DNA from 4 places in the Kosakonia sp. SMBL-WEM22 genome. Region 2 is predicted to be linked to each of the others. Evidence: predicted binding sites of a transcription regulator. Region 2 holds the regulator's gene; each other region holds the start of a gene.
The links. The regulator CRP, encoded in region 2, controls carbon source genes, mostly activating them, when cyclic AMP is high. The targets are predictions, from matches to a motif close to ATGTGANNNNNNTCACAT.
Positions count from the first base shown of each region.

Region 1: a site for CRP is predicted at 4,084-4,101, ahead of HF650_RS15495 (maltoporin). Genes of this name have one in related genera too.
Region 3: a site for CRP is predicted at 4,001-4,018, ahead of HF650_RS11075 (sugar transporter). Genes of this name have one in related genera too.
Region 4: a site for CRP is predicted at 5,763-5,780, ahead of uxuA (mannonate dehydratase). Genes of this name have one in related genera too.

Region 1 is NZ_CP051488.1:3,216,313-3,223,934, reverse strand. It holds gene HF650_RS15510 (arabinogalactan endo-beta-1,4-galactanase) at 1-126, shown strand, start outside; gene HF650_RS15505 (beta-galactosidase) at 157-2,214, shown strand; gene HF650_RS15500 (glucose PTS transporter subunit EIIB) at 2,279-2,590, shown strand; gene HF650_RS15495 (maltoporin) at 2,728-3,993, opposite strand; gene HF650_RS15490 (LacI family DNA-binding transcriptional regulator) at 4,262-5,335, shown strand; partial or broken gene HF650_RS15485 (Rpn family recombination-promoting nuclease/putative transposase) at 5,440-6,387, shown strand; TPP riboswitch at 6,464-6,560, shown strand; gene thiM (hydroxyethylthiazole kinase) at 6,596-7,378, shown strand; gene thiD (bifunctional hydroxymethylpyrimidine kinase/phosphomethylpyrimidine kinase) at 7,378-7,622, shown strand, end outside.
Region 2 is NZ_CP051488.1:4,533,570-4,541,191, reverse strand. It holds gene HF650_RS21900 (aspartate aminotransferase family protein) at 1-956, shown strand, start outside; gene HF650_RS21895 (YccS/YhfK family putative transporter) at 946-3,024, opposite strand; gene crp (cAMP-activated global transcriptional regulator CRP) at 3,073-3,705, opposite strand; gene HF650_RS21885 (OsmC family protein) at 4,015-4,419, shown strand; gene HF650_RS21880 (phosphoribulokinase) at 4,450-5,319, opposite strand; gene HF650_RS21875 (YheU family protein) at 5,374-5,592, opposite strand; gene HF650_RS21870 (hydrolase) at 5,589-6,608, opposite strand; gene HF650_RS21865 (NUDIX domain-containing protein) at 6,699-7,418, opposite strand; gene prs (ribose-phosphate diphosphokinase) at 7,616-7,622, shown strand, end outside.
Region 3 is NZ_CP051488.1:2,319,745-2,327,366, forward strand. It holds gene marR (multiple antibiotic resistance transcriptional regulator MarR) at 1-127, opposite strand, end outside; gene HF650_RS11065 (MarC family NAAT transporter) at 370-1,044, shown strand; gene HF650_RS11070 (alpha/beta fold hydrolase) at 1,044-2,198, shown strand; gene HF650_RS11075 (sugar transporter) at 2,729-3,925, opposite strand; gene HF650_RS11080 (PhzF family phenazine biosynthesis protein) at 4,096-4,887, shown strand; gene HF650_RS11085 (L-lactate dehydrogenase) at 4,928-5,872, opposite strand; gene HF650_RS11090 (GNAT family N-acetyltransferase) at 6,022-6,489, shown strand; gene HF650_RS11095 (LysR family transcriptional regulator) at 6,731-7,582, opposite strand.
Region 4 is NZ_CP051488.1:3,287,429-3,295,050, forward strand. It holds gene fruA (PTS fructose transporter subunit IIBC) at 1-1,064, opposite strand, end outside; gene fruK (1-phosphofructokinase) at 1,081-2,019, opposite strand; gene fruB (fused PTS fructose transporter subunit IIA/HPr protein) at 2,020-3,150, opposite strand; gene HF650_RS15820 (YkgJ family cysteine cluster protein) at 3,410-3,664, opposite strand; gene yeiP (elongation factor P-like protein YeiP) at 3,833-4,405, shown strand; gene uxuA (mannonate dehydratase) at 4,475-5,665, opposite strand; gene HF650_RS15835 (fructuronate reductase) at 5,871-7,337, shown strand; gene HF650_RS15840 (GTP-binding protein) at 7,452-7,622, shown strand, end outside.

The DNA of each region.
Region 1 (7,622 bases), 1.3 Mb from region 2:
GGCTGGGCCACGCCCGCTGGCATGAAATATATCAATGACCACTGGAAAGAGGGCAATGCGCGAGAAAACCAGGCGCTGTTTGATTGCCAGGGAAAAGTGCTGCCGTCGGTGAAAGTCTTTAATTAATTATCGTGTTGTAAATTTCAGGAATGAATAATGAATAAATTTGCGCCTTTAAGCCCGAAGGTCGTCTCGCTATTGCATGGCGCGGACTATAACCCGGAGCAGTGGGAAAACTATCCCGGTATTATTGATAGCGATATTGCCATGATGCAGCAGGCAAAATGTAATGTGATGTCAGTCGGGATATTTAGCTGGTCGAAACTCGAGCCGCAGGAGGGGATATTTAATTTCGCCTGGCTCGATGAGGTCATTGAGAAATTATATGCCGCCGGTATCCATATATTTCTCGCCACGCCGAGCGGCGCGCGTCCGGCATGGATGTCGCAAAAATATCCGCAGGTGCTGCGCGTTGGGCGCGATCGCGTGCCCGCCCTGCACGGTGGCCGCCACAACCACTGTATGAGCTCGCCGGTCTACCGTGAAAAGACGCTGAAGATCAATACGCTGCTGGCGGAGCGTTACGGGCAGCATCCGGCGGTGCTCGGCTGGCACATCTCCAACGAGTATGGCGGCGAGTGCCACTGTGATTTGTGCCAGCAGAAGTTCCGCGACTGGCTGAAGGCGCGCTATCAGACGCTGGAGGCGCTGAACCACGCCTGGTGGAGCGACTTCTGGAGCCACACCTACAGCGACTGGTCGCAAATTGAGTCGCCTGCGCCGCAGGGCGAAGTCTCCATTCATGGCCTGAACCTTGACTGGCGACGCTTTAACACCGCTCAGGTGACGGACTTTTGCCGCCATGAAGTCGCTCCGCTGAAGGCGGCCAACGCGGCGCTGCCGGTAACCACCAACTTTATGGAGTACTTCTACGATTACGACTACTGGCAGCTTGCCGAGGCGATCGACTTTATCTCCTGGGATAGCTACCCGATGTGGCACCGCGATAAAGACGAAACCCAGCTCGCCTGCTACACCGCCATGTATCACGACATGATGCGCACGCTGAAAGGCGGCAAGCCCTTCGTGCTGATGGAGTCGACGCCCAGCGTCACCAACTGGCAGCCAACCAGCAAACTGAAAAAGCCGGGGATGCATATTCTCTCCTCTTTGCAGGCGGTGGCGCATGGTGCCGATTCGGTGCAGTACTTCCAGTGGCGCAAAAGCCGTGGCTCGGTGGAGAAGTTCCACGGCGCGGTAATTGACCATGTCGGCCATCTTGATACCCGCGTTGGCCGTGAAGTCTCCGCCCTTGGCGAGATGCTCAGCAAGCTGACTCCGGTGATGGGTTGTCGCACCGAGGCGCGGGTGGCGATTATCTTCGACCAGCAGAACCGCTGGGCGCTGGATGATGCGCAGGGGCCGCGTAACAAAGGCATGGAGTATGAAAAGACGGTTAACGAGCACTATCGCCCCTTCTGGGAGAAGGGCGTGGCGGTGGATGTGATTAATGCCGATGCCGATCTCAGCCGCTACCATCTGGTGATCGCCCCGATGCTCTATATGGTGCGCGACGGTTTCGCCGAACGCGCCGAGACCTTTGTCGCCAGCGGCGGGCATCTGGTCACATCCTACTGGAGCGGCGTGGTCAACGAGAGCGATCTCTGCCACCTGGGCGGTTTCCCCGGCCCATTGCGCAACCTGCTTGGCATCTGGGCGGAAGAGATTGACTGCCTCGACGATAACGAGCGGAACCTGGTGCAGGGGCTGGCGGGCAACGAGGCGGGCTTACAGGGACCCTATCAGGTGCGCCATCTCTGCGAGCTGATCCAGCTTGAGGGAGCGCAGGCGCTGGCGACCTACCGGGATGATTTCTATGCTGGTCGCCCGGCGGTAACGGTTAACGCCTTCGGCAAGGGTAAAGCCTGGCATATCGCTTCGCGTAATGATCTGGCGTTCCAGCGGGACTTCTTCGCCAACCTTATTGACACGCTGTCGCTGCCGCGAGCGCTTAACGTTGAGCTACCGCCGGGCGTGGTGGCGACCGCGCGGGAAGATGGCGAACAGGCGTTTGTCTTTATTCAGAACTTCACCGCCCAGCAGCAGAACATTACGCTGCCGCCAGGTTATCACGACTGCCTGAGCGAGGCCTCCGTCAGCGGTGCGCTGGCGCTCAAACCCTGGGATTGCCGCGTCGTTCGCCGCGAGGCATAGCCCACTCTGCGCGCCTGCCCATCCGGGCAGGCGTTTTTTTATCTGCTGATTACGGAGACCTGCGATGGTAAGCCTTAAGTCCTTCCTGCATTACTTCTCTGAAGCCAAACCGGCTACCCCGCTCAGCGATGCTGAGCGAGAGAAAATTGAGCGGCTGGCTGCGGCATTTGGTGGCGAGACGAATATTGAACAGGTTGATGCCTGTCTGACACGCCTGCGCGTCACGGTAAAAGAGTTAACCCGGGTCGATTCGCAGGCACTACAGGATGAAGGCGCGCTGGGCGTCATTATTCTCGGCCAACAGGTACATGCTATTTTTGGCAAGCAGTCTGACGCGCTGCGTAAATTACTCGAGGAACGTTTTTCTGCCCGTTAATAATAAAAAAGGGATACCCGCAACGGGTATCCCAAATAAAAAATAACGAACGCAGTGGCAATATAAACCTGCAAGGGTCGGAGATAAATAACGAAGTTAATTAGATACTCTTTTTAAACGATAAATATAATGGCTATTTACCACCAGGCTTCCACCTGCACACCAAAGTTCCAGGTGTTATTTTTGGTGCCATCTTCGAATGCCTTGCCATCTTCAGAGTCGTTTAAATAGGAGGCGAAGAGGCGCAATTCCGGACGCGACATAAAATCGGAGCCATCGGCAAGACCCAGCGCGATGGTGTACTTCTCGCCGCTCTGCTTATAGTTGGTGCCGTTTTTGTAGTTATCCTTCTGGTAGAAGCCGCCCACTTCACCAATCAGACGCACATATTCGGTGAACTGATACTGCGCGCGACCAACCAGCGACACCAGACGGGATTTGTCGGTAAAGGCAGTGGTATCTTCGGCCGCGCCGTAGGTCAACACATGGTTGAAGGAGAAGCGGTCGGTAATCGGGATCAGCCCGGTGTTGATCACGCGATAGCCGGTAGCGTCATTGACATAGTTCCACATGTCATACCAGCCGCCGCCCTGAGACACCATATTCTGCGCCAGCCCTTTGTTGGCGTACTGCAACACCAGCTTGTTGTAACCGCCGAACATATCCTGGCTAATTTCACCGGTCAGCATCACGCCATCATCCGCGTCATACAGCCCGCCATAGGCTTTCTGCTTTTTGGTCGGGTTCGGCATGGCGTAGTCGATACCGAACTCCGTCCACGCACCCGCCCACGGTTTCCAGCCCGCATAGCGCAGGTCGAGGTAGTTAATGTTGACGTCATTGTCGTTATCGACGCGGTAATCGACATCATTGGCATCGCCGCGGATCCACGCAAAAGAGACCGCGCCCGGCCCGAAGGTGTAGTTTTCGATCCCCGCGCCGGAGCCGGAGATATTCCAGTATTTGGTATCGATAATGTGCAGATCGTGGCGCTGATAGTAGCGCTTACCGCCCCAGATCACTGCGTTGGGATCGTTAGGGATCAGCCCTTTGATCTGCAGGTTCAGCTGGCGTAAGCCGAACTGCGCATCGTCGCCGATAGTGGTCTCGTTATCGTTCGAGCCATCGGAGACCATGCTGACCATGCTGTCGAGGTAAAAGCTAACGTCATCTTTTTTGTAGACTTCCGATCCCAACTCGAGCTCGCCGTAGGTATCGGATTCATTACCCAGACGACCGATCTTATTTTTCTGCCACTCCACCTGGCCGCCATCGCCCGACACGCCCACGCCGCCGCGCAGGTAGCCGTGAAAATCGATGGGTACCGAGGTGGCTGCCATCAGCGAGGTTGAGGTCAGCGCAGCGGCTAACGCAAGAGAGAGTGTGCGTAGTGGAGTCTTCATCGTGTTCCTCTTATTTTTTTGTATTACGTTCACATAATCGCAGTCATAAAATGCTTAAACGTAAAAACAGGCAAACTGAGGATCTAAAATGTGTGATTAACTGCAAATAAATCAGCGATTTTTGTTACAGGTAGAGAATTTGTTCACATTTATGCGTATTGTGAGCGTGATACTTAATGACGGCTGATGCGGCGAGGAAATGAGCATTGAGCGTTTTTTTTGATCTGCCCTGTTACAATTGGCGCATAACAACATAAGGAACCGGACCATGAAGTCTAAAAGCGCGACGTTGGAAGACGTTGCCCGCCATGCGGGTGTCTCCTATCAGACCGTGTCCAGGGTACTCAATAAATCTGCCAATGTATCCGAAGCCACGCGTCTCAAGGTTGAGAAAGCGATAGAGTTGCTGCGTTATGTGCCGAACCGGCTGGCGCAGCAGCTGGTCGGTAAGCAGAGCCAGACCCTTGGGCTGGTGACCACCTCGCTGGCGCTGCATGCTCCTTCACAGGTGGCGGCGGCGGTGAAACGCTATGCCAATCTTGACGGCTACCAGGTGCTGATCTCAATGATTGATGAGAACGTCAATCATGATATCCAGTCCGCCATCAATGAACTGAAGTCGCAGCTGGTTGATAAGGTGATCATTAACGTGCCGCTGGAGACCGATGAAGCCCAGCGTATTGCGACTGATAATGACGATATTGTCTGCCTGTTTCTTGATGTCGACCCCTACAGCTCGGTGTTTAATGTTTCGTTTAATCCGGCGGACGGTACCCGTGCGAGCGTCAAACATCTCTATGATTTAGGGCACCGTGATATCGCGCTGTTGGCGGGGCCGGAAAGCTCCGTCTCGGCAAAACTGCGGCTGAAAAGCTGGGTGGATACGCTTGATAGCTACGGCCTGAAACCGGTGAAAGTGTTCCACGGCAACTGGGATGCCCAGAGCGGTTACGCCGGGGCACTGCAGATGCTGCGCGAAACGCCCAACTTTAGCGCGGTGCTGGTGGGGAATGACCAGATGGCGCTTGGCGTGCTGAGCGCATTTCATCAACATCAGATTGCCATTCCCGGCGAGAAATCGGTAATCGGCTATGACGACACCTATGAAAGCTCCTTCTTCCACCCATCGTTAACTACTGTCTCGCTGGATCTCGATTTGCAGGGCAAAGAGGCGGTGCGTCGTCTGCTCGACAGCGGCCACGGCGACGCCGCCCGCAGTTCATCCGTGCTGCCCGCACGGCTGATTGTGCGTCACTCAACCGGCGCATTGCAGGAGCAGAGCGCAAACCTGCAGGAGATCGCCCAGCAGTTAAAAGTCATTGCACATAAGCTGATGAAGTAAAAGGAAAAGTTAATTAATTTTTTTCGGAAAAAGCACATCTGGGCGTGGTCAGGTTTTAATGTTATTTAGAGGGAAAGAACGCAAGCCAGGGAGGCAAATCCTTCATGACCGATACGATCACGCAACGCAAAAAAAAGATCACCCCCACGCCGCACGATGCGGCATTCAAACAGTTTCTGACCAACCCGACGACGGCCAGGGATTTTATCGAAATTCACTTGCCCGCGCATTTACTGGCACTCTGCGATTTACGCACCCTAAAGTTGGAGTCAGGCAGTTTCGTTGAAGAGAACCTGCGGGCTTATTACAGTGATGTGCTCTACAGCCTGAAAACACGCGCAGGGTAGGGGTATATTCATGTATTGATTGAGCATCAATCTACCCCCGATCGCCATATGGCCTTTAGGTTACTACGTTACGCGATTGCCGCGATGCAGAGGCACCTCGATGCCGGACATAAATCGCTACCGTTAGTTATTCCCCTGCTTTTTTATACCGGCAAGCGCACCCCTTATCCCTGGTCAACGAACTGGTTAGAGCTGTTTGTCAGCCCGACAACTGCACAAGAGCTCTATAGCAGCAGCTTTCCGCTCGTTGATGTCTCGATCATCCCGGATAACGAAATAATGAATCACCGCAGTATGGCGGCGCTGACGCTGTTACAAAAACATATCCATCAGCGCGATTTAAGCGAAATTCTGGACCGCCTCGCGACGCTGTTAGTGAACGAACACATCACACGACAGCAATTAGCTTCGCTGATAAACTACCTGGTGTACGTTGGCGAGGCAGCAGATGCGCACGCCTTTGTACGTGAACTGGCGCTCAAGGCGCCACAGCATGAGGACCAATTAATGACAATTGCACAGCAGCTTGAACAAATAGGTATCGCAATAGGCCTTGAGATCGGCGAGCAGCGCGGTATCGAGAAGGGGCGCAAAGAAGAGGCGCTCCGCATCGCCCGGGCGATGCTGCAAAACGGCCTCGATCGCAGCACGGTGATGAGCATGACCGGGCTTACCGAAGCGGAGCTGGCGCAGATTCGCCACTGAGCGCGTTGGCAACTGCGCATTTACACTGTCATCTATCAGCATTAAGCTACTGAACGGTTTCACCACAATTTATTGATGTTATGACTCGGGGTGCCCTTCTTTGTGAAGGCTGAGAAATACCCGTACCACCTGATCTGGATAATGCCAGCGTAGGGAAGTCAGATGCCTGCCCGGCATCCCTTCTTCACGCCGGGCAGGAGCAAAAAAGATGCAACCTGACCTGCTTGATCCTGTGCACGCTGCACACGCGTTACAGCAACTCCGCACACTCTCCCCACTTGTTCACTGTATGACCAATGACGTCGTACAAACCTTTACCGCCAACGTGCTGCTCTCGCTCGGCGCATCGCCAGCGATGGTTATCGATAGCGAAGAGGCGCAGCAGTTCAGCGCCATTGCCGATGCCTTGCTTATCAATGTCGGCACGCTGACGCGCGAGCGCGCAGAAGCCATGCGCGCCGCAATCGAGCGCGCCAACCAGGCACAAACGCCCTGGACGCTCGATCCCGTTGCGGTTGACGCACTCGCGTTTCGCACCACTTTCTGCCAGCAACTCCTCTCTCTGCGACCGGCCGCCATTCGCGGCAACGCCTCTGAGATCCTCGCCCTGGCCGGTATGCCAGGCGGCGGGCGCGGCGTCGATACCACCGACAGTGCGCTGGCGGCGGTGCCCGCAGCGCAGCAGCTGGCACAACAGACCGGCGCAGTCGTCGCTGTGAGCGGAGAGATTGATTACATCACCGATGGTAGAGAAACCCTGAGCGTCAGCGGCGGGGATCCGTTGATGACGCGCGTGGTTGGCACCGGCTGCGCGCTCTCAGCGGTAGTGGCCGCCTGCTGCGCCTTACCGGGTGGGCGGCTCCTCAACGTTGCGTCAGCCTGCCGGATAATGAAGCAGGCGGGTAGCCGCGCGGTGAAGCAGAGCGCTGGCCCTGGCAGTTTCGTCCCCGCCTTTCTTGATGCACTGGCTGCAAATGGGGAGGGGGTATGATGAAACGGATTAATGCCTTAACCATTGCCGGCACCGACCCGAGCGGCGGGGCGGGGATCCAGGCGGATTTGAAAACCTTTTCGGCGCTGGGCGCTTATGGCTGTTCAGTGATCACGGCGCTGGTGGCGCAAAATACGCGCGGTGTGCAGTCGGTGTACCGCATTGAGCCTGCTTTTGTTGCCGCCCAGCTGGACTCGGTGTTGAGCGATGTACGCATCGACACCACCAAAATTGGCATGCTGGC
Region 2 (7,622 bases):
TGGCGCGCAAGCTGGTGGATGCCACTTTTGCCGAGCGCGTCGTGTTTATGAACTCCGGTACGGAAGCCAACGAAACCGCCTTCAAGCTGGCGCGTTTTTATGCAACCACGCGCCACAGCCCGCACAAAACCAAAATCATCGCTTTCCACCACGCTTTTCACGGGCGCTCGCTCTTTACCGTGACCGTTGGCGGCCAGCCGAAATACTCCGACGGCTTTGGCCCGAAACCGGCCGACATTGTGCATGTTCCTTTTAACGATCTTCACGCGGTTAAAGCGGTGATGGACGATCACACCTGCGCCGTGGTGGTGGAGCCGATTCAGGGCGAGGGCGGCGTTACTGCCGCCACGCCTGAGTTTCTCAAAGGCCTGCGTGAATTGTGCGATGCGCACAACGCGCTGCTGGTGTTTGATGAGGTGCAGTGCGGGATGGGGCGCAGCGGTGAGTTGTTCGCCTATATGCACTACGGCGTGACGCCGGATATTCTGACCAGCGCCAAAGCCCTCGGCGGCGGTTTCCCGGTCAGCGCCATGTTGACGACGCATGAAATCGCCAGCGTCTTCCATGCCGGTTCCCACGGCTCCACTTACGGCGGCAATCCACTGGCCTGCGCAGTGGCCGGCACCGCGTTCGATATCATCAATACCCCTGAAGTGCTGAATGGCGTCAGTGCCAAGCGTCAGCACTTTGTTCAGCATATGCAAAAAATTAATGAGCAGTACGACCTGTTCAGCGATATTCGCGGTATGGGCCTGTTAATTGGTGCCGAGCTGAAACCGCAGTACAAAGGCCGTGCGCGCGACTTTCTGCATGCGGCTGCCGCAGCGGGCGTGATGGTGCTGAATGCCGGTCCGGATGTGATGCGTTTTGCGCCGTCGCTGATTATCGAGGAGCAGGACATCGATGAAGGGATGCAGCGCTTTGCGCAGGCCGTGGCGAGCGTGGTTAACGCGTAAGGCGTCGACGTAGCCAGATGCCATGATGCGGGCGCTGACGCCATGCCACCGACGAGATGGTGTGCATGGTGCTCAGATGCCCGAGGATGCGCTGCAGATGCTGCTCCAGCGTGCTCATTGGTCCATGGGTCAGCGTCTCCGGCCCTTCCATCACATTCACATCCCCGGATTCTCCCGGTCCGTCATACTCCAGCCGCTGCTGGCAGCGTTGCAGCGCAATTTCACATGACTCGAGATAGCGCTGCGCCAGATCCGGCGTCAGCATGGTGTGCTCGCGCGCCAGCGTCGTCATAGCGTTGATATGTTCAACAATAAACTGGCTGTGGGTAACCCACAGTTTCATATCGCTCAGGTAGCGGCTGTTAAAGCCGGGCTCCTGCATCGCCTGGTTGAGGGAGTTGAACAGGGCGTTATGCGCCTGGTTAACCTGCATACGCTGCCATGCCAGCGGCGTTGCTTCTGGATTGTTGCTGAGGATCAGGCGAATCGCATCCTGATAGGCCTCCAGCGCATCGTGCGCATTCTGGCGCAGCAGGCCGCTTTGCCACTGCGGCCACAGCCACACCATTCCGCCGAAAGCAATCAGGCAGCCAATCAACGTATCGACAAGCCGGGCGAGAATAAACTGATCGCCATTGAGCGTCAGGATTTGCAGGGTATAGACCGCCGTAATCGTAAAACCGACCGTCGCCCAGCCGTAGCTTTTGCGGATAATCAAATAGCTGCTCAGGGTGATCATCAGCATCGCCGCCAATGTAAAGCCGAGCGGCACATGAAAGTGCAGCGTCATACCCGCCACCACTAGCCCGGCCAGCGTGCCGGCGGCACGGTTGACGATGCGCACCCGCGTCGCGCCGTAGCCGTTCTGCGTTACCACCATCACCGTCATCATGATCCAGTAGGGTTTCGGCAGATTTAATGCGCTGCCCATCAGACTGGCGATGCTGAGCATCACGCTGATGCGCGCGGCATTGCGCAGGGCGGTTGATTTCAGCGACAGATAACTTTTCAGTGCCGGGATCAGCGGCAGACGCTCCTGCTTATCCTCCATCAAATCGCGAATATAGAGCGGGCGCTGGGTGCGCAGCACGCGGGCGATACGGCTAAAGTGCCAGGCGCAGAACTGCCCGACCGGATTATCCGGGTGCTGACGGGCAATTTTTTCCAGTGCGCCAACCTGCTTCTCCATGGTGAAGCGGGTCGGGTAGCGATGGTAGAGGATGTCATCCGCCAGCACGCGCAGGCGAGCTGCGACAGTTTGTGCATTCCAGCGAATCACCTGCTCGGCGTGGGTCTGTTCGACCAGTTTCTGCACCTTTTCCGGCTGATGCAGGCTGACAGAGATATGTTCCTGCAGATCCAACGCGACCTGGAAGACACGTAGCAGGCGCTTGTAGTCATTGTTCTGATTGGCTGCCAACATATGCAGCTGCTGGTAACACTGGCTAATCAGATCCACCGCTTTCTGCTGGCGGTCAAGCAGCGGCGGCAGCGCGGTTTCCGGATCGACATGCTGGGTTAACAGGCTATATTTCGCTTCGCAATACTCCGCCAGTTGCCGGTAGAGCAAACTGAGAGATTCACGCAGCGGCTGTTCGCGCCACAGCCAAAACCAGAACCAGTTAAAGAGCCCGTACCACAAGGTGCCGAGGGTGTAGATCAGCAGCGGCTCCCACACCGGCATGTTCCCGGCGAGGCTGAGGGTAAAAATGGCGGCAATGAGAGACGCGGGAAGCAAGCGGCCATGCAGCGCGCTGATTTCGCCCGTCACGCCCAGCAGCAGGGTTAACACCGTCATGATTACCGGTAGCGGAAGATTCTCTGCCAGCAGAAGCTGCACCGCCAGGCTACAGCCGGCAAACAGCGAGCCGCCGATAATCAGGCGTTTGAAGAAGCGTTTATGTGGGGTATCGAGACCCGCAATATTGCAGCAGGCGGGAACCAGCGAGAAGAGAAGCCCCTGTTGCAGATGACCAAGCAGCAGCCCAACCGCCACAGGCAGGCATAACACCAGCGTTTGTCGCAGTGCGTAGTTGATTTCGGGGTGGTAAATCAGCCTGCGCCACATGGGAAAACAAAAATGGCGCACCGCATGAGCGATGCGCCATTTTGCAGATTAACGCGTACCGTAGACGACGATAGTTTTACCGTGGGCGGAGATCAGGTTTTGATCTTCGAGCATTTTCAGAATGCGACCAACCGTTTCGCGGGAGCAACCGACGATCTGACCGATCTCCTGACGGGTAATTTTAATTTGCATACCGTCCGGGTGGGTCATGGCGTCCGGCTGTTTCGCCAGGTTCAGCAGAGTCTGAGCAATACGGCCGGTCACGTCGAGGAACGCCAGATTACCGACTTTCTCCGAGGTCACCTGCAGGCGACGCGCCATCTGCGAGGAGAGGCGCATCAGAATATCCGGGTTCACCTGGATAAGCTGACGGAATTTTTTGTAGGAGATCTCCGCCACTTCACAGGCGGTCTTGGCGCGAACCCAGGCGCTGCGCTCCTGACCCTCTTCAAACAGGCCCAGTTCACCAATAAAATCGCCCTGGTTGAGGTAAGAGAGGATCATCTCTTTACCCTCTTCATCCTTGATGAGCACTGCCACTGAGCCTTTAACGATGTAATACAGCGTTTCCGCTTTTTCACCCTGGTGAATCAGCGTGCTCTTCGACGGGTACTTATGAATATGGCAATGAGACAAGAACCATTCGAGAGTCGGGTCTGTTTGCGGTTTGCCAAGCACCATGCGCGATTATCCTCTGTTATAAGCTGGCTCCAGAAACGGCGTGAATCATTCAGCTTCTGGGGTTGCAATCAAAGCTTCCCAAGTCCCGGGAAGTGGACCGTCAGCGACATCTGCGGTCTCTAATGTATGATATCCCTTGCGTACATTCGTAACGTCAATGTTTCTCTGTAGCATGTAGACTGTTTTAGCATAGCTTTTGGCGCCTGTCTCCTGGTGTCTCGCTTCAGCATGACGCAGGTCGCCTTCCGTTGCGCGTTTTGTTATGTACGCGTAATCTGTGAAAAAATTTGCCATACCGGAGTGATGAAAATGCAGGCACGAGTGAAATGGGTGGAAGGGTTAACGTTCCTTGGTGAGTCCGCATCCGGCCACCAAATTTTGATGGATGGCAACTCCGGGGACAAAGCTCCCAGCCCGATGGAGATGGTCTTAATGGCCGCCGGGGGTTGCAGCGCGATTGACGTAGTGTCGATCCTGCAAAAAGGGCGTCATGACGTCACCGATTGCGAAGTGAAGCTGACCTCCGAGCGCCGGGAAGAAGCGCCGCGCTACTTTACCCATATCAACCTGCACTTCATCGTTACCGGCAAAGCGCTGAAAGACGCTGCGGTATCCCGCGCGGTCGACCTCTCGGCTGAGAAGTACTGCTCCGTGGCGCTGATGCTGGAAAAAGCGGTTAAGATTACCCACTCCTACGAAGTGGTAGAAGCCTGATAAGCTCGCCCGGCGGCGCTTTCCGCCGGGTTATTTAATCTTTTTACCTTCCATCAGCCGTTGCACCAGCGGCGTCATAATCAGCTCCATCGCCAGCCCCATTTTGCCACCCGGCACCACCAGCGTATCCATGTGCGAGATAAACGAGCCCTGCAACATCGCCAGCAGCCACGGATAGTCGATCCCCTCCAGATTGCGGAAATGAATCACCACAAAGCTCTCATCCAGAGAAGGGATGCCTTTGGCGGCGAAGGGGTTGGAGGTATCGACGGTAGGAACGCGCTGGAAGTTGAGATGAGTGCGGGAGAACTGCGGCGTGATGTAGTTGATGTAATCCTCCATTGAGCGCACTACCGAATCCATCACTGCTTCCCGGGAGTGACCGCGCTCGCTGGTGTCGCGGATCATCTTCTGGATCCACTCCAGGTTAACAATCGGCACCACGCCCACCAGCAGATCGACGTGACGCGCCACATCGTGCTGCGGCGTCACCACACCGCCGTGCAGCCCTTCGTAGAAGAGCACATCGGTCGGTTCCGGCAATGGCTGCCATGGGGTAAAGGTTCCTGGCACCTGATTCCACGGCACGGCTTCATCGTAAGTATGGAGATATTTCCGCGCCTGGCCCTGGCCGCTCTGGCCATACTCGCTGAAGGTCTGCTCCAGCAGGCCGAAGTCGTTCGCTTCCGGGCCAAAATAGCTGATGTGCCGCCCAAGATCGCGGGCTTTGCGGATCGCCATGTCCATTTCCGGACGGGTATAACGATGAAAGCTGTCGCCTTCCACCTCCGCCGCGTGCATGTTGAGTTGGGCGAAGATCTTACGAAAGGCGAGGCTGGTGGTGGTGGTTCCCGCGCCGCTGGAGCCAGTGACGGCGATGACCGGATGTTTGGCGGACATAGCAACTCCCTGAAGAAAAGCTGTTGTTCAGTATCAAAGCCGCCCGGCACCCGGTTAGTCGTGGAACTGCCCGCGCGGCATAATGTTCACCGTTTCGTGCAGCTCTGACCACACCAGTACGGCCTCGCCGCGCTGCAATTGCCGTTTTACGTCGGCGACCTTTTGCTCAAGTGAACGCTCATGTTCACCATAATCGGTGCCTTCGCGCAAGACAAAGCTCTCAATCAGATTGTCGAGCGTGTCGGCGTCGACTTCTTGCCACGGAATAATCATGATGCTCCCAGATAAGCGGATAACCAGTCCGGAATGCGCGTTTCAAGCCACATCTCCGGGCGACGCAGCGTGCCGCCGACAAAGCCGACGTGCCCGCCATGTTCCGTCAATTGATACTCAATATTAGCGGGTAATTGCGCAAGATCGGGAATGACGTGATGATCCATAAACGGATCGTCCTTGGCGTGAATGATAAGCGTCGGTTTACGAATCTGCGGCAGCAGCGGCATAGCACTACAGCGGCGATAGTAATCAAGCGCATCGTCGAAGCCGTGGATTTTTGAGGTAATCACATCATCAAAATCGCGGATGCGCCGCATTTTACGCAGCACCTCCATGGTGGTTGGCAGCGAACCGGGATAGGCGCGCAGTTTGCGCGCGGCATTGGCCTTTAGTAGGTTGAGCAGATAGCGCTGATAAACGCGTGAGAAGCCCTTATCCATATGATAGCTGCAGGCTTCCAGCACCAGCGGCGCGGAAACAATCACCGCCGCGTCGAGGGGGAGATCGTCATCCGCTTTCGCCAGCAGGCAGCCGAGCATATTTCCGCCCAGCGAATATCCCACCGCTGCGGTTGGCGCCTCGCCAAGCTCCTGACGCAGCCAGGTGAGAAACCAGGTGCCATCTTCGGTTTCGCCGGAGTGGTAGATGCGGTTCAGGCGATTCGGGATGCCGCTACAGCCGCGAAAATGCATCACCACGCCCAGCCAGCCGCGCTGTTTCGCCGCATTGATCAGGCCGTGCGCATAGGGGCTGTGCAGGCTGCCTTCAAGGCCATGAAACACCACCAGCCGCGGTTTATGCCGCGCCTGGTTCGGCTCTTCGCTCCACGCGAGATCGACAAAATCCCCGTCCGGCAGCTCGAGGCGCTGCCACCAGGGTTCAAACGCGACGCGACGGCGAATAAGACGCGGCAGCATGGTCTGAAGATGTGGATTGCTCGCGCCACGCATCGGGCGAAAGCCATGCATATCATCTTTCAAATGCGCAAGTTGTGAAGGTGTAATGTCTGTCATAGCACAAGAAAATAGATAAAAAGTGGGACAACTATAAACGCACGCGAGGCACCCGTTTATTCATTTAACGGGAAATCAGCGAGCTATGCTTCAATCCGCCAGCAAGTTACGTGAAAAAAGGTGGATATCGACATCTGCTTTACGTCGCCACAAACGCGCTTTTCGCGCCCCGGTCGCCACACTCTCCCCGGTCTCTTCAAACATACCGGAGGCTTCAAAACGGCGGATCAGACTTTTGCGCTGGATCGGCTGGCCGAGGATAATCTCTGTCGCTTCTTGCAACTGGCTTTGGGTAAACGTATCAGGCAAACAGTAAACGGGCAGTAACGAATACATCGTTTTCTGCCGTAAGCGGCGCAGCGCGGCGTGGATGATCTCGCCGTGATCGAAGGCCAACTGAAGATCATCGAGGCTGGCAACCGGCACCCATTTGGCATCGCTGACGCTTGCGATATGGGGCGCGCAGGCGACCCACGAAATAAGCGCGTACCAGGCGACGGTCAAACTCCAGCCGCGCGGATCGCGTTCTGGGCCGGAGAAGGTATCAAGCTGTTCAAGCCATGAGGGCGAGACGCCGGTTTTTTCCGTCAGCTTGCGCAGCGCCGTTGCACGGGTAGAGCTATCCTGCGCCATATCAATAAAGCCGCCGGGCAATCCCCAGCACCCTTGTTGCGGCTGGCTGGCGCGCTCCACCAACAGTACGCAGAGCGTCTGCTGATGCAGGCTAAACAGCACGCTATCGACCGTCACTAGCGGCGAGGGAAAACGGCTGGGATCGTAAGAATCCAGATATTCTGCTTCACTGATCATCACTGACTCATCTCGTTACACACGCAGCAAGTTTATCAGTCCGTCCAGGAGCGGCAAGCGAACTTTTATTTTATGTATTTTCATCGGCTTATATATTCAGTATAAAAATAATCCAGACGGGGGGCTTGCTTAATAGTGTCTTATGGACAATATTAATTGTGTCCAAGGGACATTAACTAATGCAGGTGAGGTGAATGATGGCGA
Region 3 (7,622 bases), 2.2 Mb from region 2:
ACTGGGCGGCGGTGATATCCAGCGGCGAAAGATAGTCGTTGAGTAAACGATCTTTTTTTTGGTTAACCATGTGGATCAAGCGGCCTAAAGGAATGATGTCGTTGAATAGATCATTCGTGCTTTTCACAATGGTTGCCCCGGCAAGTAGTTTAATCACGGCAGATATTATTGCTCAGGCAAATATAAGTCAACCAAATGGGTATCGGATGCCACTAATTGCTAAAACTTTTCACGCCTAAGAATATTTGTAATTTCATCTGCTTGAATTTACGTAACTTTTACCCATTACCAGCATAAGCAAAGGCGCTTTTGCCGCCGCGTTGCGGCTATACTGGCGAGGTTGTTAACCGGGGAGAGGTGAAACGTACCATGATGGAATTGATCAAAGTTATCGGTCTCGGGCTGGTGGTGCTCCTGCCGCTGGCTAATCCGCTGACCACCGTCGCGCTGTTTTTAGGTCTGGCGGGGAACATGAACAGCGTCCAGCGTAATCAGCAGGCGCGCATGGCTTCGCTCTATGTCTTTATCATCATGATGGTCGCCTGGTACGCAGGCCAGGTGGTGATGAACACCTTTGGTATCTCGATCCCAGGTCTGCGCATTGCCGGCGGGCTGATCGTAGCGTTTATTGGCTTTCGTATGCTCTTTCCACCGGCGAAAAGTCATGAATCGCCGGAAACGAAAGCCAAAACGGCGGAGCTGGCAGATGAGCCGGAGACCAACATTGCCTTTGTCCCGCTGGCGATGCCAAGCACTGCCGGGCCAGGCACCATTGCGATGATCATTAGCTCGGCCTCAACCGTGCGGCATGGGGCTGATTTTCCCGCCTGGGTGATCGCCGTTGCGCCGCCGCTGGTTTTTGCTGCCGTGGCGCTGATTTTATGGGTCAGCCTGCGCAGCTCCGGCGCGATTATGCGGCTGGTGGGCAAGGGCGGAATTGAAGCCATCTCGCGCCTGATGGGCTTCCTGCTGGTCTGCATGGGCGTGCAGTTCATCATTAATGGCGTGCTGGAGATTATCTCTACCTATCCGGCAGGCGCCTGATGCGCAAGCTCTCCTGCTTCATTCTCTGCTGCTGTCTGCTGCTCGTTGGCTGCCAACAGCAACAGCGCGAACCTGCGCCGCTCGGGCAGCACAGTTTTGCCGGGTATCAACAGCAGACGCGCGATTATGTCACCGCCCACCGCGCTTTTCAGACGCTGGATAAACCCGCCGAATTGCGGCTCAATACGCCGCAGGAGTGGCGTCCTGCGCAGAAAGCGCGCAAGGGGATTTTGTTGATCCACGGTCTCGGCGACGGGCCGGCATCGTTTATCGATATCGGCCCCCAGCTTGCCCGCGAAGGATTTCTGGTGCGCACCGTGCTGCTGGACGGCCACGGCACGCGTCCCGCCGATCTGATTGGCGCCAGCGTTGAGCAGTGGCGGCAGGTGGTGAGTGAGCAGGCGGCGATATTGGCGAAAGAGGTCGACTCGCTCTGGCTCGGCGGCTTCTCTACCGGCGGCAACCTGGCGCTGGAGTATGCCATGACTCATGACAACGTGCAGGGGCTGCTGCTCTTCTCGCCGGCCTTCAGGCCGGGCACCCGCTACGCTTTTCTGGCCCCAACGCTGGCGCTTTTTCGCGACTGGCTGCGCCCGCCGGGAACACTTTTCCCCCAGCAGATCGCCACTCGCTATCTTCGCGTGCCGACCAACGGTTTTGCCCAGTTCTGGCGGACCAGCGCCAGTGCGCAGCGGTTGCTGGCAGAGAAGTCCTTCGATAAACCGACGCTGCTGGTGTTAACGGAGCATGATTCGGTGCTCGATACGCGCTGGATCCTCGATCGGTTCGATCATGCCTTTACCCACCCCGCCAGCCGGGCGATCTGGTACGGCACACCGCCGCCGGAAGCGGTGACAATGTCACGTCTGCGTGTGAAAACGGATATTCTGCCCCAGGAGCGCATCAGCCAGTTCTCCCATATGTCGGTGCTCTTTTCACCGGACAACCCGTTCTATGGTCGGAAAGGCAGCATCATGCTCTGCGGCAACGGGCAGTCGGAAGAGGCGGCAAGGCGCTGCCTGAAAGGCGAAGAGGTGTGGTATTCCGACTGGGGGTTAGTGACACCGGGAAAAATTCACGCCCGCCTGACATGGAACCCGTGGTTTGCATGGCAAAACACGGTGATGCACGACGTTATCACAGCAGCGCCCTGATGGCTTCACAGTAGCCGCTGAAACCGAGTAGGCTGGATAAGCGTATGCGCCATCCGGCATTATCGCCGCGGCACCTTTGCCAGATGGCGGCTGCGCCTTATCCGGCCTACAAAATCGAGCCTACAGCGACACCAGTATGGCTTTTATCTGCGATATGGCAGCGAGGGGTTGTGTCCCCGCTGAAATCGGCGAACCGAAGCGGGAATGACAAGGTCTGGACGCCATGGATGGCGGACAGAGGCGAACCGAGGCATGGAGCGAGTCCCGTAGGGGCGAGCAAGCCGAGTCGAGCCGGCCGCAGTCAGGCACGCGGGAGGTGAGCGCAGTGCGCAGCACCGATTTCCTTGCGGGGCCGCGGGGATTGATAAGGGGAGCGCGGCCGCTTCCCTTATCCCGTTCACCGCAGAAGCGGTTAATGACACTCCCCAGCGCCTGGTGAACGGAATCATTCCACCCATGTGGCATGATTGTCGCGCAATATGCCGGATGGCGCGTTACACGCTTATCCGGCCTACGCGGTTTCAGAACGGTCACACTGGCTCGCTCTGCTCCTCGAGCTGTACTGGCCAGCGGCGGAAAATCACCACTGCCCACACCAGCGCGGCAATCGCCGGGACAGCACCGGCATAACCGATGATGTTCATTGACCAGTGCAGGCTCACCTGATTGCCCACCAGCGCGCCTGCGCCAATGCCGATATTAAAAATCCCGGAGAAGAGCGCCATCGCGACATCGGTCGCATCCGGTGCCAGCGCCAGCACTTTCACCTGCATACCGAGGCCGATAATCATAATCGCCACGCCCCAGAACAGGCTCAGGACGGCGAGATAGCTTTCACTCCCGGCGGCGGGCAGCAGCATCACCAGCGAAATCACCAGCAGCCCGATAGCGCTGCACACCAGCCCGGAGGCGTGACGGTTGCCAAGCTTGCCAAACAGCACGCTGCCAATAATCCCCGCACCGCCAAGCAGCAGCAACAGGATAGTCGCGAAATTGGCGCTAAAGCCCGCCACATTCTGCACAAACGGCTCAATATAGCTGTAAGCGGTATAATGGGCGGTGACCACCACCGCCGTCAGCACGTAGATGCTGACCAGCGCCGGGCGACGAAACAGCAGCGGCAGGCTTTTCAGCGAGCCGGAGTGCTCGCTTTTCAGCGTCGGCAACAGCTTTACCAGGCAAACCAGAGTGACCAGCGCGCCCATGCCAATCACAAAGAAAGTGGTGCGCCAGCCAAAGTACTGCCCGACGATGCGGCCAATCGGCAAGCCGAGCACCATCGCCAGCGCGGTACCGGTGGCCAGCAGGCTTAGCGCCTGCGCGCGTTTGCCCGCCGGAGCCAGGCGGATTGCCAGTGAGGCAGTAATCGACCAGAAGATGGCATGGGCGAATGCAATGCCGATACGGCTAATCACCAGCACCTCAAAATTCCACGCCAGGAAGGAGAGGACGTGGCTGGCGATAAACAGCACAAACAGCCCGATCAGCAATTTCCGCCGCTCAATGTGGCTGGTTAGCAGCATAAAAGGCAGCGACATCAGCGCCACCACCCAGGCATAGATGGTCAGCATGATCCCGACTTGCGCGGTCTCCATATCAAAGCTCTGGGCGATATCAGAGAGCAACCCCACTGGCACAAACTCGGTGGTGTTGAAAATAAAAGCGGCAACGGCAAGCGTAACCACCCGTAGCCACGCGACTTTACGTGAAACAGTATTCGTCATCATAAGAGTGCTTTGGGTTGGTTGGAGAGAAGAAGAGGCGAAGATCTTAATGCTTTTGCTGGCGGAAAGACAAACTTTTTGTGATGTAGATCTCATTTTTCATTCAGCAAAAAAATAGCCATTGCGCCGCTGGCGGTTTGCCGTCAGAACAGAAGAAAAGATGAGGAAAAACAATGCAGACAATTGACTTTTATCTGATCGACGCCTTCAGCGATCGCACCTTCGGCGGTAACGCCGCCGCAGTCTGTCCGCTTACCGAGTGGCTGCCGGACGCGCTGTTACTGAAAATGGCGCAGCAGCATAACCAGTCGGAAACCGCCTTTTTCGTGCGCAATGACAGCGGCTTCGAGCTGCGCTGGTTCACCATCCAGGATGAGATCAACCTTTGTGGCCACGCAACGCTGGCCGCCGCTCACGTTATCTTCGAATACCTCGATTACCCCGAGACCGAGATCCGCTTCAGCACCCGTTTTGTTGGCGAGTTAACCGTTACCCGCAACGGCGACTGGCTTACCCTCAACTTTCCGGCGTGGAAAGCCCAGCCTGTTGAAAACCCGCCACCGTTGTTGCTGGAAACCCTCGGCATTGCGCAGGCGCAGGCGGTCTATGCAGGGCGTGATTATATGGTGGTGCTGGAGAGCCGGGCGCAGGTCGAGGCCTTACAGCCCGATATCGACGCCATGAAACCGCTGGGGAAAATGGTCTGCGTCACGGCGCCGGGAGAAGAGTATGACTTTGTCAGCCGCTTCTTCTGCCCGGGCGAGTCGGTAGCCGAAGATCCGGTTACCGGTTCGGCACACAGCATGCTGATCCCATACTGGGGTGAGAAGCTTGGTAAAACGGTGATGCAGGCGCGCCAGGTCTCGGCGCGCGGCGGCGATCTGCGCTGTGAGTGGCGGGGCGAGCGGGTGTTGATTGGCGGCCAGGCAACGCTCTATTCCATCGGCAAAGTCTATTTGCGTTAACAGGATTTCCGGGGGCGGCAGCGCCCCCGCAGTACGCTTATTACGGCAAGCGCGCGATATTGGCTTTGATCACCTCAACGGAGTGGTTGAACTTGGCGACTTCGTCCTCGGTTAAGTGCAGTTCGATAATCTGCTCCACGCCGCTGTGCGTCAGCACCGCCGGCACGCCAATTGCTACGTTGTGCGCGCCATATTCGCCGTCAAGAATGCAGGAGATCGCCAGCGCGCGGTGGCTACCGGTAAAGATGTTGCGGCAAATCTCGGCAATCGTACCGGCAATTCCATATTCAGTGCAGCCTTTGCGGGCAAAGATCTCAAAACCGTGGCGACGCACGCGATCCGCCAGCGCATCCGCATCCAGCGGCTGGCCGGTTTTTTGCTGATAAACATCGGCAATGGGCGAGCCGTAGATAGACGAGTGTGACCATACCGGAAATTGCGTGTCGCCATGTTCGCCCATAATGAACGCGTCAATGCTCTGCGCGCCGATATCGAGTGCCTGCGCCAGCAGACGGCGAAGACGAGTCGTGTCAAGCCAGACGCCGGTGCCGATCACCTGGTTGCGCGGCAGGCCGGAGAGAGACCACACCTGCCATGTAATAATGTCGCAAGGGTTGGTCGCCACCAGAAAAATGCCGTTAAAGCCGTTTGCCATCATGGTGGGCACAATGTTTTTAACGATGCGCGCGGTGTTGGCAAGCTCGTCAAGCCGTGTCTGTCCGGGCTTCAGCGCGCCGCCGGAAACGGTGATGACCGCGATATCGACATCCGCGCACGCCTCAATAGAACGGGTAGAGATAGTCATCATCCCCGGCATAAACGCGGCGGCATCCGCCAGATCCTGCGCGTGTCCCTCTACGCGCTGTTCGTTAACATCCACCAGGATCAGCTCTTCACAAATGTTCTGGTTTAAAAGAGCGTAAGCGGCAGACGCACCGACATTCCCGGTGCCGATAATCATCACCTTGCGGGCTTTTGTATTCATGGCGATTCCCTTGTCAGAATAATCTCTTACGTAAGGTACAGCCTGTTATTGCCGCTGCGCAATATTGTCACGGATCTATAGGTTATTCATATGAGTTAAGCGGCGCTATTTTCGCTAATTTAACAATGCAATAACCACAAGGAGCTGCTATGTACCGTATTGTCGATGCCACCGCCGCACAGCCGGAGGTGGTGGCCCTTATCGCCGCCCTCGACTGTTACCAGACCGCGCTCTACCCGGCAGAGAGCAACCATCTGGTTGACCTGGCTTCCTTCCCCGCAGAGAGAGTGATCCTGCATAAAATTGTGTATCAACAGGATGCCGTGGGTTGTGGCGCGGTGTTGCTTAATCAGGATGGCAACGCAGAGATGAAGCGGGTGTTTATCGACCCGACGCACCGCGGGAAGAAACTGGGCGAGCTGTTGATTGCCACGCTAGAGCAGGCCGCGAGCGAGAAGGGGTGTCATACGCTGCGACTTGAGACGGGCATCAAGCAGCACGCGGCGGTAAAACTCTACCAGCGCTGTGGATACCAGATCTGCGACGCTTTCGCGCCCTATGAGCCCGACCCGTTAAGCGTGTTTATGGCAAAGCCATTGCATCGGAAAAGTGCCTGATGGCACTGCGAGCGTAGGCCGGATAAGGCGCAGCCGCCATCCGGCAATAGGTGTCGGGGAGACAATGCCTGATGGCGCTACGCTTATCAGGCCTACGCGGTTTCAGCCGCATCTTTCCTGTAGGCCGGATAAGGCGTAGCCGCCATCCGGCAATCAGCCACGGTTTCAGTGGCTCTGTTAATGTAGGCCGGATAAGCGTGTAACGCGCAATCCGGCACCGCAGGCCGCACGGAACTAAACGTTACGGCAAAAGCGCAATAAACGCCTCGAGGTGGCGGCTCTTCGCGCCGCGCCGCCATACCAGCCAGGTGGTGAGCCAGCGCCACTCCTCCGCCAGCGGCCAGGCATTGACCTGCTGATGGGCGGGCATACTCTCCAGCATACTGCGTGGGATCAGCGCCAGCCCGGCACCGGCAATCACGCAGGCCAGCATGCCGTGATAGGACTCCAGCTCATGAATTTTCCCCGGCGTGGCACGGTCGGCCTGAAACCAGCTCTCAAAATGGCGGCGGTAAGAGCAGTTGGCGCGAAAGGCATAAATACTGGCACCGTTCACCTGTGAAGCGCGGGTAATCGGCTCATGGCCCGCCGGAGCGACAATCATCATCTCTTCACGATAGACCGGAATACCCTCCAGCCCCGGATGCATAACCGGCCCATCAACAAACGCCGCGCTCAGCGTCCCCTCAAGCACGCCGTCAATCATGGTGCCGGATGGGCCGGTGGAGAGATCAAACTGAATACGTGGGTAGCGCTGGTTATAGGCGGCAAGCGTCGCCGGAATGCGCACCGCGGCGGTGCTCTCCAGCGCGCCCAGCGAGAACAACCCCTGCGGCTCATCGCCCGCCACCACCATACGCGCCTCATCCACCAGCGCGAGGATCTGCTGGCTGTAGCGTAAAAAGCTGTGCCCGGCAGGCGAGAGGCGCAGGCGCTGATTTTCGCGGATAAAGAGATCGACGCCGAGATCTGCTTCCAGCTGGCGAATGCGCGTCGTCAGGTTTGACGGCACCCGGTGTACCTTTTGCGCGGCCTGGGTAATGCTGCCGGTCTGCGCCACAGCGTTAAACATCTCAAGCTGGGTTAAATCCATGCTGTTCTCATAACGTGAATGGTGAAGTTAATATTATTCA
Region 4 (7,622 bases), 1.2 Mb from region 2:
AGCGGAATAATCAGGATCGGTTTCAGCGCTTCCATACTTGGCGGCAGCTTGAAGCCTTTGCTGATCGCTTTCGCGATGTAACCGGCAAGGAAACCAGCAATGATACCGCCGATAAAGCCAGACCCGGTGCTTACCGCCAGCATACCGCCGATCAGACCCGGCGTCAGACCCGGACGGTCAGCAATGGAGAAGGCGATAAAGCCTGCCAGCACCGGCACCATCAGCGCAAACGCTGTACCGCCGCCGATCTTCATCAGCGCCGCCGCCAGCGTGCCCTCTTCTTTAAACGCGGTAATACCAAAGGCGAAGGAGAGTGCGATCAGCAGACCGCCCGCCACCACCATCGGCAGCATGTAAGAGACACCGGTCAGCAGGTGACGATAGGCGCCCGCGCTCTCTTTTTTGCCTTCTGAAGCTTCAGACTTCCCTTGCGTGGATGGCTGATAGGGCTTTGCTTCCGCTACTGCTTTATCCAGCTCCTGCGCCGTTTTCTTCAGCGCAAGGCCCGTCGAGGTGCGGTACATCGGTTTACCGGCAAACTTCGCCAGGTCAACTTCGATATCCGCCGCAACGATAACCAGATCTGCCTGCGCCACCTCTTCCGGGGTGATGGCATTGCCTGCGCCCACGGAGCCGCGCGTTTCAACTTTCACCCACCAGCCGCGTTTTTTCGCTTCGGTTTCAATGGCTTCTGCCGCCATAAAGGTGTGCGCGACGCCGGTTGGACAGGCGGTCACGGCAACAATACGTTTCGGCCCTGCGGCCGGCGCTGCCGCCGCAGGTGCAGCAGCCGGAGCGCTGTAAGGCGCGGCGTGGTTCTTCGCTTCGCTCAGGAACAGCTCCGGGTGCGCGACCGCGCGATTGATATCGCCCAGCCAGACTTTTTTCCCGCTCAGCGCCGCGTCGTTTGGCAGCTGGCTACCCAGCACGATCGCCAGTTCTGCGTCGCCAGGGTTATCAACAAATTGCAGATTCGCTTTTTGCGCCGCCGCGCCCAGCAGGGTCTTTGCCATATAGGCACGGGCCTGTCCGAGTTCAGCGTCGATGATCAGCAGCGTTTTCATTATGCCTCTCCTGCTGTTAGTTAAAGGGTTTTAAGTCAACGCGCGCCATCATCGCGGCTAACTGGGTACGATCGGTAATCCCTACGTTACTCTGACTGACCGCCAGTGCAGCGACAGCGGTGGCCAGGCGTAAAGTGTGCTCACTGGACTCACGCATCAGCAGGCCGTAAATCAGGCCGCCAACCATCGAATCCCCTGCGCCAACGGTGCTTACCACTTCCATTGACGGCGGTTTGGCGATCCATTCACCCGAAGCGTTGACCCACAGCGCCCCTTCTGCGCCCAGCGAAATCACCACGTGGGCGATCCCCTGCTCGCGAAGCGCGTGAGCGGCTTCAATAACGTCCTGCAATTCCGGCAGCTTACGACCAGCCCAGATCTCCAGCTCGCGGCGGTTAGGTTTCACTAACCATGGTGCGGCTTTCAGACCGGCGACCAGCGCGTCACGGCTGCTGTCAAAGATAATGCACGGGCACTGGCTGCGCAGACGCGTCATCCAGTCGGTAAAGGCTTCCGGGCTGACGCCCGACGGCAGGCTGCCGCTGACGCAGACCATGTCAAACTGGCCAAGCCAGCTGAGCGAGTCAGTGACAAAACGTTCCCAGTCGGCCGGGGTGACTTCGAAACCGGAGAAGTTAAAGTCGGTCACTTCGCCATCTTTCTCGGTCAGCTTAACGTTGATGCGCGTACGCCCCTGCACCACCTGGAAACGGTTGGCAATGCCCAGCTCGCTGAACAGTTGCTGAAAGCCGTCCTGGTTATCTTTACCGAGGAAACCGCCCACGGTGACGTCGATACCGAGATCTTTCAGCACCTTCGCGACGTTGATCCCTTTACCGGCGGCGTGCAGCCCGGTAGTACGCACCAGGTTGACTTCGCCACGCTCCACTTCCGGCGTGAAACCCACCAGATCGTAGGCCGGATTTAACGTGATTGTTGCAACTCTTCTGCTCATTTACGCTCCCTCTCCCAGGCCCGCTGCGATGGCGTCGCCAATCGCTTTCAGCGCCTGTTCAGCATCTTCGCCCTGTGCGGTAAAGCGCAGGCGGTGTCCTTTTTTCACGCCCAGCGCAACCACTTTCATCAGGCTGCGGCCATTTGCCGGTTTGCCCGATCCATCGAGGTTGGTGACAGTGATTTCACTGTTGAACTGTTTAATGGTGTTGACCAGCATGGTGCCCGGACGGGCATGCAGGCCGTGCTCGTTACGAATAACAAACTCTTCGCTGAGCAGATCCTCCGCAACTGCGTCGTCGCTGGTCAGCAGCGCCAGCAGCGTGGCGGCGTCGGCATTCAGCAGACGGTCAGCTTTATTCGCCAGCAGCAGATCGCTCAGGCGCTTCAGCACAGCAACGGGTTGCTCATCGGCCATCGCGACGCTCACCAGAACGGCGGCGTTTTCGCCTTCTACCTCAAACGGTGTGGCGGCGCGGCTGACGGCAACCGCGCTCAGCAGGTTGCCCTCGGCACTGTCGTTCAGCCAGATGCCCTGGCCGAGGTTCAGCGGCTGTTCGTTAATAGCACGGGTGACGTAGAGGCTGTCTACCGCGCCCGCCTCTTTCAGACGTGCGGCGTTCAGCGCCTGCAGCGTCATCAGCGAGCTGGCGTTGACGTCCAGAGACAGGGTTTCGTTGTCTAACTTCAGCGCGCTGCTCTGCTTTTCGCCCATCAGCAACGCCCGCAGCTCTTCAGCAGTGGTCGCGGATTGCAGCTGCGCGGCGACGGCATCATCACTCAGTACGTGCGTCAGCTGACGCAGCAGACCGAGGTGCTCATCAGAGCTGGCGGCGATACCGATGGCAACGTAAGCCACCTGCCCTTCGCTCCACAGAATGCCCTGCGGGAACTGGAACACTTTGACGCCGGTTTTCAGCACCTGGTCGCGCGTGTCGGTGGTGCCGTGCGGAATGGCGATGCCGTTGCCAAGAAAGGTAGAAGTTTGCTGCTCGCGTGCGAGCATGCCATTGACATAGCCCTCAGCCACGTTGCCGGCTTCGGTCAATGCCGCCGCGATCTGGCGGATGGCCTCTTCTTTATTACCGGCCTGCTGGCCTGGATGGATGTCCTGAACGGATAACTGGAACATGTGACTCGTCTCCCGCTGAAATTGAATCGTTTCAGCTTACATAAGAAAGGTTACGTCACCGCCGTGATTCAGAGACAATGCGATGACGCTGAAACGTTTCAAGGAGTCTTGACCTTTTTTGCTCAAGGATCAAGAAATCTCTCATTTGGCGTTTAAGAATTTTGAGGCACTGCACATTTTACAGCCCGTTAAGGAAAATTTGCTGACGCGAATCTGGCCGTCAGCTTATCGCCTTCAGCCTGTTCAGCTTTAGAGTGGATTAAGGTGCAGTCTGCTGTTCAAGATTGAGGAGGTAGATCATCGCCTGTTCGCGCGTTGAGCCGCACATCTCCAGGCCTGGCTGCAGGCCAGCGCACACTTTTGGCCGCAACGGTGAGCCAAAAAGCTTGCAGCGCTGATGTTCATCAAGCTGTACGCAGGGCGTGTTGGCCGGTTTACCGTTGGGCATGCCGGGGATCGGGCTGGTAATGGACGGGGCGGTACAGCAGGCTCCGCAGTCCGGGCGGCAGTGCATAGTGGCTCTCTTATTTGGCAGCGACGCGCTGAAATAGCGCGTTGCGGGGCACGCTATCATCTTTTACCCCTGCAACGCAAAACTCAGCAATTCCCCTTGCCTGAAAAGGCCCTCGCGAGTAGTTTGTCGCGATATTTTGGTGAATTTCTTTTTTACAGGAACCTGGCAATGCCAAGAGCGAACGAAATTAAAAAAGGTATGGTGCTGAACTACAACGGCAAGCTGCTGATTGTGAAAGATATTGATATTCAGTCACCGAGCGCCCGCGGCGCAGCAACGCTGTATAAAATGCGCTTTGCCGATGTCCGCACCGGCCTGAAAGTTGAAGAGCGTTTTAAAGGCGACGACATTGTTGATACCGTCTCCCTGAACCGCCGTTTCGTTGACTTCTCCTACGTCGACGGCAATGAATACGTCTTTATGGATAAAGAAGACTACACGCCTTACACCTTCACCAAAGACCAGATTGAAGATGAACTGCTCTTTATTCCGGAGGGTGGCATGCCGGATATGCAGGTGCTGCTGTGGGACGGCCAGTTGCTGGCCCTCGAGCTGCCGCAGACCGTGGATCTCGAAATCGTTGAGACTGCACCGGGCATCAAAGGCGCGTCAGCCAGCTCCCGTACCAAGCCTGCCACGCTAAACACTGGCCTGGTCGTGCAGGTGCCGGAGTACCTGACCACCGGCGAGAAGATCCGCATTCATATTGAAGAGCGCCGCTATATGGGCCGCGCTGATTAAATAAAAAAGCCTCCGCATGGAGGCTTTTTTTTCGCCCGCGAAAGCGAGCAGAATGTTTGTCAGCGGCTCTTACAGCAGGTCGCGGAACAGCGTCTTCTTCAGCGCCAGCTCAACGCCGCGTACTTCCGCCATCCCTTTCAGACGACCAATCGCCGAGTAGCCAGGGTTAGTTTTCTTACGCAGATCGTCCAGCATCTGGTGGCCATGATCCGGCCGGAAGGGGATCGGGCGCAGATCGCCCGCTCTCTTACGGCGCTGCTCTTCAGTAAGAATTGCCGCCACCACCGACACCATATCGACATCGCCATTCAGGTGCGCTGCTTCGTGGAAGGTTTTCGGGTTCTCTTCGCGACAGGTAGCGCGCAGATGGGTGAAGTGAATGCGGTCGCCGAAGGTCTCAATCATCCGCACCAGATCGTTGTCTGCCCGCACACCGTAGGAGCCGGTGCACATGGTGAAGCCGTTGTTGATGCTGTCTACCGCCTCTTTCAGCCACTGCATATCTTCGATAGTGGAGACAATGCGTGGCAGGCCGAGGATCGGGCGCGGCGGATCGTCCGGATGAACCGCCAGCCGTACGCCCACTTCCTGTGCCACTGGCACAATGGCGCGCAGGAAGCAGGCCATATTTTCGCGCAGCTGCGCTTTGTCGATGCCGTCATACTCTGCCAGACGTGCGCGGAACTGATCCAGCGTATAGCCCTCTTCCGCACCCGGCAGACCGGCGATGATATTGCGCGTCAGCTTCTCCACTTCCGCATCGCTCATCGCATTAAAATAGGCCTGCGCCTGGCGCTGCTCTTCATCGCTATAATCCGCCTGCGCCCCTTCACGTTTAAGAATATGCAGCTCAAACGCGGCAAAGGCGATCTGGTCGAAGCGCAGCGCGCGCGCGCCATCCGGCAGTTGATATTCCAGGTCGGTACGCGTCCAGTCGAGGATCGGCATAAAGTTGTAGCAGACGGTATCAATTCCGCAGGTGGCGAGATTACGGATGCTCTGCTGATAGTTGGCAATCCATTTTTCGCAGTCGCCGGAGTGGGTTTTGATCTCTTCATGTACCGGGATACTTTCGACAACGGACCAGTAAAGCCCTTTTTCAGCCAGCAGGGCCTGGCGGGCTTTGATCTCCTCCACTGGCCACACCTGGCCATTCGGAATGTGGTGCAGAGCGGTGACCACGCCGGTTGCGCCCGCCTGACGAACATCATCAAGAGAAACCGGATCGTTCGGTCCATACCAACGCCAGGTTTGTTCCATCGTCTTCCCCTCAAAAAAGTTGTTATACCAATACAGCGAAAAGCATGACGACTACCATACATGCTTATCGGAACCGGTCAAATCCTGCCGCAGCAATGATTGATCCAGCTCACATTCCCCGGATATTTAAGGCATACCAATTCTTTTTGCTGTCATATAACTTTACACTGCTATTGTTAATTATTGGTTAATCAGGTGTATAGAGATGAAAACAATTGCCTCCGCCACGCTGCCCGCTTCGGTGCAACAGCCGCAGTACGATCGCAGCCAGCTCCGTTCGCGCATCGTCCATTTCGGTTTTGGTGCCTTTCACCGCGCCCATCAGGCGTTATTGACCGACCGGGTGCTGAATGCGCAAGGCGGCGACTGGGGCATTTGCGAAATCAGCCTGTTTAGCGGCGATGTTTTAATGTCGCAGCTGCGCGAGCAGGAACATCTTTATACGGTGCTGGAGAAAGGCGCGGACGGAAATAAGCCGATTATTATTGGCGCGGTCAACGAGTGCCTGAATGCCAAACTCGACACGCTGGCGGCGATTATTGAGAAGTTCTGCGAGCCGCAAGTGGCGATTGTCTCTCTGACCATCACCGAAAAGGGTTACTGCATCGATCCGGCCAGCGGTGAGCTTGATCTCACCCAGCCGCGTATTGAGCACGATCTGAAATACCCGCATGAGCCGCACTCTGCGCCGGGCATCTTAGTTGAAGCCCTGCATCGCCGCCGCGAGCGTGGCCTGGCGCCCTTTACCGTGCTCTCTTGTGACAACATTCCCGACAACGGACACGTGGTGAAAAACGCCGTGCTGGGGATGGCGCAAACCCGCTCGCCGGAGCTGGCGCAGTGGATAGCGGAGCATGTCAGCTTCCCGGCCACCATGGTCGACCGTATTGTCCCGGCGGCAACCGACGAGTCGCTGGCGGAGATTGCCGACGTGCTCGGCGTGTTTGATCCGTGCGCCATCAGCTGCGAGCCCTTTATTCAGTGGGTAATAGAAGATAACTTTGTCGCCGGGCGTCCGGCCTGGGAAAGCGCGGGCGTGCAGCTGGTGGAAGATGTGCAGCCGTGGGAGCAGATGAAGCTGCGCATGCTTAACGGCAGCCACTCCTTCCTCGCCTACTTAGGTTATCTTGCCGGATTTGCGCATATTAATGAGTGTATGCAGGACGCGGCCTTTCGGGAGGCGGCGCGCCAACTGATGCTGAATGAGCAAGCGCCGACGCTGCGTATTAAAGGCGTCAATCTTAATGCTTACGCCGATAGCCTGCTGGAGCGCTTCGCTAACCCGGCGCTGAAACATCGCACCTGGCAGATTGCGATGGATGGCAGCCAGAAGCTGCCGCAGCGCCTGCTGGATGGGATCCGTATTCATCTGCTGCGCCAGAGTGACTGGCCGCTGCTGGCGCTCGGCGTCGCGGGTTGGATGCGCTATGTCAGCGGCGTTGATGACGCGGGCGAGGTAATTGATATTCGCGATCCGCTGGCGGATAAGATCCGCGCCATTGTTGAGACCAGCAGCAGCGACGAGCGCGTCACGGCGCTACTGACGCTGAAAGAGATCTTCGGTAACGATCTGCCGCATAACCCGGTATTTGTTGATGCCGTCAGCCAGGCGTGGCGTGCTATTGAGACGCTCGGCGCCCATGGCGCGGTGCAGCAGGCGGTCAACGCTTAACATTTTTTGCCCTCAACGCGGACGGATAGTGCGATGCGCCGTCCGCGCTCTTCTCTTTTCCCCTTTTTTTCGCCAGGATTGTCCGCTTATGCTTTTTGATGACGCGGAGTTCCTGTGACGAAGACCAACCTGATTACCGGCTTTCTCGGAAGCGGCAAAACCACCTCCATTCTGCATTTGCTGGCCCATAAAGATCCGCAGGAGAAGTGGGCGGTGCTGGTGAATGAGTTTGGCGAAGTCGGGATTGATGGCGCCCTGCTCAGCGACAGCGGCGCGCTGCTTAAA